DNA from 2 places in the Burkholderia humptydooensis genome. Region 1 is predicted to be linked to the other one. Evidence: predicted binding sites of a transcription regulator. Region 1 holds the regulator's gene; the other holds the start of a gene.
The links. Region 1 encodes FliA, which starts transcription of late flagellar genes. Its sites were predicted from a motif close to CTAAAGTTTNNNNNNNNNNNGCCGNTA; they were not measured.
Positions count from the first base shown of each region.

Region 2: a site for FliA is predicted at 2,111-2,137, ahead of nosR (response regulator c-di-GMP phosphodiesterase, NosR family). Genes of this name have one in related genera too.

Region 1 is NZ_CP013380.1:251,885-255,291, forward strand. Features, by position in the region: gene flhF (flagellar biosynthesis GTPase FlhF) at 1-594, shown strand, start outside; gene AQ610_RS01135 (MinD/ParA family ATP-binding protein) at 587-1,399, shown strand; gene AQ610_RS01140 (RNA polymerase sigma factor FliA) at 1,421-2,155, shown strand; S-adenosyl-L-homocysteine riboswitch at 2,290-2,429, shown strand; gene ahcY (adenosylhomocysteinase) at 2,465-3,407, shown strand, end outside.
Region 2 is NZ_CP013380.1:3,465,046-3,468,452, reverse strand. Features, by position in the region: gene AQ610_RS15465 (histidine kinase) at 1-425, opposite strand, end outside; gene nosR (response regulator c-di-GMP phosphodiesterase, NosR family) at 483-1,928, opposite strand; gene AQ610_RS15455 (DUF4142 domain-containing protein) at 2,390-2,983, shown strand; gene AQ610_RS15450 (methyl-accepting chemotaxis protein) at 3,149-3,407, opposite strand, start outside.

The DNA.
Region 1 (3,407 bases):
TACCGGATCGGCGGCCACGAGCAACTGCGCATCTTCGGCAAGATCCTCGGCGTGCCGGTGCACGCGGTGAAGGACGGCGGCGATCTGCAGCTCGCGCTCGCCGAGCTGCGCAACAAGCACATGGTGCTGATCGACACGATCGGCATGAGCCAGCGCGACCGCACGGTGTCCGACCAGATCGCGATGCTGCACGGCGCGGACACGCCGGTGCAGCGCCTGCTGCTGCTGAACGCGACGAGCCACGGCGACACGCTCAACGAAGTCGTGCAGGCGTATCGCAGCGCGGCCGGCCAGTCTGAAGCGGCCCTGCCCGATCTCGCGGGCTGCATCCTGACGAAGCTCGACGAGGCGAGCAACCTGGGCGGCGTGCTCGACACGGTGATCCGCTACAAGCTGCCGGTCCACTACGTGTCGACCGGCCAGAAGGTGCCCGAGAACCTGTACGTCGCGACGAAGAAATTCCTGCTCAAGAGCGCGTTCTGCGCGCCGCGCGAGGATTCGCCGTTCGTGCCGCACGACGACGACCTGCCAGCGATGCTGTCCGCGTTGAGCCCGCGCACCGGCAACGAACTGCACGAGGTCCGCTTTGGATAAGCGCATCGCCGACCAGGCAGAAGGATTGCGGCGCCTGCTCGCCGGACGCGCGTCGCGCGTCGTCGCGGTGACGGGCGGACCGTCGGGCGTCGGCTGCACGTCGACGGTCGCCAATCTCGCCGCGGCGCTCGCCGCGCTCGGCAAGGACGTGCTCGTCGTCGACGAGCGCGCGAACGTCCGCTCGATCACGGCGACGCTGTGCGGCTCGTGGCTGCGCGACGGCGAGCCGGTGCGGCACGAGCTCGGCTTCGCGGTGTGCGAGGCGTCGCGGCTCGCGCGCGTCGGCTACAGCGATGCGCAGCTCGAGACGCTCGGCGACGGCGCGGCGGACATCGTGCTGGTCGACGCGCAGCTCGACGCGAGCGGCGCGTTCTCCGCGCTCGCGCGCGACGCGCACGACGTGCTCATCGTCACGCGCGTGTCGGCGTCGGCGATCACCGAGGCGTACGCGTGCATGAAGCGGCTGCACTACGCGCACGCGCTCGCGCAGTTTCGCGTGCTGATCAATCACGTGCAGAGCGCGGCCGACGCGAGAGCCGCCTACGAGAACCTCGCGGGCGTCGCGAGCCGGTATCTGTGCGTGTCGCTGTCGAACGCCGGTTGCGTCGCCGCCGATGCGCTGATCGAGCGCGCGCGAGGGCTCGCGCACACGGTGGTGGACGCGTTCCCGTCGGCGGCGGCGGCGCGCGATTACCGGCAGATCGCCGCCGATCTGCTGTATTGGCCGATGCGCCCGAGTCCGGGCATCGGCCGGGTCCGGACGGGAAGTTCGGCGTTTGAACGAGGCGCGGCTCATGCCGCCTGAACGCCACGACGAAGAGAGGGCATGATGTATAACGCTCAAGGCAAGATTTCCCAGGACGAAGTGCTGACGCAATATGCGCCGCTCGTGCGTCGCCTCGGCCTGCAGCTCGTCGCGAAGATGCCGGCGAGCGTGGACCTCGACGACCTGATCCAGGCCGGCATGATCGGCCTGCTCGACGCGGCGAGCCGCTACAAGGAAGACCAGGGCGCGCAGTTCGAGACCTATGCGACGCAGCGCATCCGCGGCGCGATGCTCGACGAGCTGCGCAGCAACGACTGGCTGCCGCGCAGCCTGCGCAAGACCTCGCGCGAGGTCGAGCACGCGGTGCATCAGGTCGAGCAGCGGCTCGGCCGCTCGGCGAACGAGACGGAGATCGCCGCGCACCTGCAGATGCCGCTCGACGAGTACCAGTCGATGCTGCAGGACCTGCACGGCAGCCAGCTCGTCTACTACGAGGACTTCGACCGCTCGGCCGACGACGAGCCGTTTCTCGACCGCTACCGCGCCGATCACAGCGATCCGCTGTCGGCGCTGCTCGACGAGCATCTGCGCGACGCGCTCGTCGATGCGATCGAGCACCTGCCGGAGCGCGAGAAGCTCTTGATGTCGCTGTACTACGAGCGCGGGCTGAACCTGCGCGAGATCGGCGCGGTGCTCGAGGTGAGCGAGTCGCGCGTGTGCCAACTGCACAGCCAGGCGGTCGCGCGGCTGCGCGCGAAGCTGCGCGAGCAGGCGTGGGTCGGCACGGAGAGCTGAGCGGCCGCGCGGCGGCCTCGCGCGCGAGGCGCGGCTGAACCGCGCGCGCCGGCGAAGCGGGCAAAATGCCGCACGGGAGCGGCCGGCCCCGCCCGACAGGAAAATTTCGTCTCGATTTGCTACAATCCCACCTCGTTTCCGAGGAGCGTTGCGACGGGCCCCGCCCGCCAGGCTCGGAAATGGTCAACCGAGCGGTGTGTCGGCGCAGCATCGTCGCTTAGCGGCGATCGTTCCCGCCGATGTCGGCCGCTTACTTGAACGGCGCTCACGTCACAATTTTCTAGAACTTTTTTTAGAAAGGAGGGCGTGATGAACGCCGCTGTCATCGATTCCCAATCCGCACAAGATTACGTCGTCGCCGATATCGCGTTGGCCGGCTGGGGCCGCAAGGAACTGAACATCGCCGAGACCGAGATGCCCGGCCTCGTGCAGATCCGCGACGAATACAAGGCGCAGCAGCCGCTGAAAGGCGCACGCATCGCCGGCTCGCTGCACATGACGATCCAGACGGGCGTGCTGATCGAGACGCTGAAGGCGCTCGGCGCGGACGTCCGCTGGGCGTCGTGCAACATCTTCTCGACGCAGGATCACGCGGCCGCCGCGATCGTCGAAGCCGGCACGCCCGTCTTCGCGTTCAAGGGCGAATCGCTCGACGAATACTGGGAGTTCTCGCACCGCATCTTCGAATGGCCGAACGGCGAGTTCGCGAACATGATCCTCGACGACGGCGGCGATGCGACGCTGCTCCTCATCCTCGGCTCGAAGGCCGAGAAGGACCGCTCGGTGATCGCGACGCCGACCAACGAGGAAGAAGTCGCGCTCTTCAAGTCGATCGAGCGCCACCTCGAGGCCGACGGCAACTGGTACTCGAAGCGCCTCGCGCACATCAAGGGCGTGACCGAGGAGACGACGACGGGCGTGCACCGCCTGTACCAGATGGAAAAGGACGGCCGCCTGCCGTTCCCGGCGTTCAACGTGAACGATTCGGTGACGAAGTCGAAGTTCGACAACCTGTACGGCTGCCGCGAGTCGCTCGTCGACGGCATCAAGCGCGCGACCGACGTGATGATCGCGGGCAAGATCGCGGTGGTCGCGGGCTACGGCGACGTGGGCAAGGGCTGCGCGCAGTCGCTGCGCGGCCTTGGCGCTACGGTGTGGGTGACGGAAATCGATCCGATCTGCGCGCTGCAGGCGGCGATGGAAGGCTACCGCGTCGTGACGATGGAATACGCGGCCGACAAGGCCGACCTCT
Region 2 (3,407 bases), 860 kb from region 1:
AAAAGCGTGAAGTCGTAGGCGATCGCGGGCTGCATCCGCAACGCGCTCATGCCGGTGTAGTGCATGCCAGCGATGCCGATCCCCATCAGCACGCCGCCCATCGCGAGCCGCTCGCGCGTGAGCGCGGCGCGCGTGACGGCGCTGAGCGCGAAGTACGACACGACCACCGCGATCGCGAGCGACGCGAACGTGTGGCCGAAGTCGTAGCCGAGCGGGATCGGCAGCGAGAACGCGAGCATCCCGACGAAGTGCATCGCCCAGATGCCCGTGCCCATCGCGGCCGCACCGCCCGCGAGCCATGCGCGCCGCATCCGGGACTGATCGATGAGCGTGATGAGCGCGCTCAGGTCGAGCGCCGTGTACGACGCGAGCGTCGCGATCGCGAGCGACAGCGCGACGAGCGGGAGGTCGAAGGTTCCGTGCATGGGCGTCGGTCTTTCCTGGTGCGTGCGTGCGTGCGGGCGGCGGGCGCGGCGCGCGCGTCAGCGTTCGCGCCCGGCGGCGGCCGCGGCTTCGGCGAGCGGCGTCGTCTGGATCAGGATCGTGAACGGCGTGCTCTCCTGCGCCTCGTAGCGCCGCACGAGCGCGACCTGGTGCGCGGACACGACGCTGCCCTTCGTCATCAGCAGCACGCCGCGGCTCGTGCGCAGATCGTCGGCGAGCCGCATGCCTTCGAGCAACTGGCCGCTCGTGATCTGCGCATACGGCGTGTTGCAGCCGAGCGTCGCCAGATCCTTCACGAGCGCGGCGAAGCGATCGACGATCTGCGGGTCATAGCGCAGGCCGGCCTGCGACTTGATGAGCGCGACCGCCTGCTCGGGCTGCAGGCGCTGATTGACCACGCCGCCGCGCTGCAATCCCTCGTAGTCGCGCGCGATCGCGAGGATGCGCGAGCCGAGCGGAATGTCGTCGCCCGCGAGGCCGTCCGGCGTGCCGCGTCCGTTGAAGCGCTCGTACTGATGGCGAATGATGTGCGCGACGTGATTGAGTTGCGCGACGGGCGTGAGCACCATCTGCGCGCGCAACGGATGCTGATGGAACAGCCGGCTCTCTTCCGCGCTCATCCGGTCGATCGATCTGCGCAGCAGCTCGTCCGGCAGCGACAGCTTGCCGATGCCGTGCAGGAGGCCGGCGAAATGCAGATCCTGCGCCTGCAGCTCGCTCATGTCGAACGCGAGCGCGAGCCGCTTCGCGAGTTCGCCGAAGCGCCGCGATTCGCCGCCCATCACGCCGCAGCGCAGCTCGATCATGTTCGCGCCGACCTGGATCATCGTCATGAAATTGCGCTTCAGGTCGCGCTGCGCATCTTCGAGGAACATCACGGTCTGCCGGATCTCCTCGGTGCGCGCGCGCACCTGCGCTTCGAGTTCCGTGCTGAATGCGACGAGCTCCCCGTTCTGCTTCTGCGTGAGCGCGAAGAGGCGCGCGGCCTCCTGGCGCAGCCGTCTTTGCTCGAGCGCCTGCTTGACCGTCAGCAGCAGGTCGTGATCGTCCCACGGCTTGTTCAGGTAGCGATACACGCCGCCTTCGTTGATCGCGCTCACGACCGCGTCGATCTCGGAATAGCCCGTCAGCAGGATGCGCATCGTGTCCGGATGGAGCGTCTGCGCGCGCGCGAGGAATTCGGCGCCCGTCATGCCGGGCATCCGCATGTCGGAGACGATGAGGTCGACCTCGCCGGCGGCGAGCACGTCGAGCGCCGCGGCGCCGCTCCCGGCCGTCACGACCTGGTAGCGCGCGGTGTGCAGCAGGCGCTTGAGCGCGGACAGGATGCTCGGCTCGTCGTCGACGATCAGGATCACGGGCGCGGCGGGCGCGCCGCCGTCCACGCCCGCGGGCGCGGAACCGGCGCTGCGCGCATGATCGGCCCCGCGCGGGTGCGGCGCGTCCGGCGCGATCGTCGTTGTCGATTCCTCGGGTCCGTTCACGAAGCCTCCGCTTCAATTTTTGTCATCGGCTAGCTGCGATATCGGCGTGCGCGCGTGCGCGCTTGAGCTAAAAAAACGGGGCGTTAGCGTATCTACCTAGAGCGTGTGCCCGCGGCGCCCCGCGATGCGCGCGAACGGAGCGTGCGAGCCGAAAGAATCGGGTCGACTGTTTCGGACGCGCGCATCGGCTCCGCACGTGTCGATTTCAGGACAATTTCGACCGATACGGTGCGCGCATGCTCGCGCAGCCTTTCGTCTTACCTCCCGTTACACAATCGACACCATCGTTGCACCTCGGTCGCGACGCACCTCCTAGAATGCACTCGACGGGTTGCGCCGCATCCGAGTCCGCAGCCGGTGCGCGCGGCGAAGGCGCCGCATGTCTCGCCGCGCCGTGCCCGGCCGCAGCATCGCAGCCCCGATCGTCGATCCGTTGATGAATTTCACCCTAAGGAGAACGTATGACTCGCCGTTCCGCTTTTTCTCTCGCCGGCGTGTGTGCCGCCGCGCTGTTCGTCTTCGCGACCGCCGCATCCGCACAAAACGCACCGTCGCCCGCGCCGACGCAGCCGCGTCCCGAGGCGGCCGCCGATGCCGGCACGCGACTGCACGAAGCCGATCAGGCGTTCGTCGCCGATGCGACGAAGGCCGTGTCGACGCAGCGCGACGCCGCGCGCATCGCGGATTCGCGCTCGAGCGATCGCGCCGTGAAGGCATTCGCCGAACGCGTCGCGAGCGACAACGAGAAGCTGTCGCAGGCGTTGCGCGCCGCGAGCCCGCGCGGCGTCGACGTGCCGCACAACGATCCGGACCCGGCCGTGCTCGACAGCATCAAGAACCTGCGCGGCGACGCGTTCGACAAGGTGTACATCGAGCAGGTCGCGCTCGAAGGCAACCGGAAGGCGCTGTCGGTGTTCCAGGCCGAGATCGCGTCGGGCCGCAACGAGCAGTTGAAGAACGCCGCGCGCAAGGGCTTGCCGGTGATCCAGGCGCATTACCAGCAGGCTCAGGAACTCGCGAGCCGCAAGCACCTGGCGAGCGACGCGTCGAAGTGACGGCGATCGATCGCAGGGCGCCGCCGCGCTCGCGGCGGCACGCGCCGCGGCGACGAACCTGCTCGCCGCGCGCCGTGCATTCGGCGCGCGGGACCGCAAACGAACAGGCGGCGCGTGAGCGCCGCCTGTTTTCGTATCGACGCCGCAATGCACGGCGCACGCCGCTCAGAACGTCTGCCAATCCGTCTGCGCGTTCGTCGTCGCTCGTGCGGGGGCGTCCGCCGGCGACGCGCTCGCCGGCGTGAGCGACGGGGCAGGCGTCGCGCGCATCGCGGGCCGGGTCCGCGCGACGCTCGCGCGGTGGCGCATCGCGTGCTCGGCGCCGGCTTGCGGCGCACGCGCATCATCTCTGCGCGAATGCGCGCGCCCGTTCATGCGAAACACGGCCACCGCATCGACGAGCCGCTGCGTGCGGCGCTTCAGC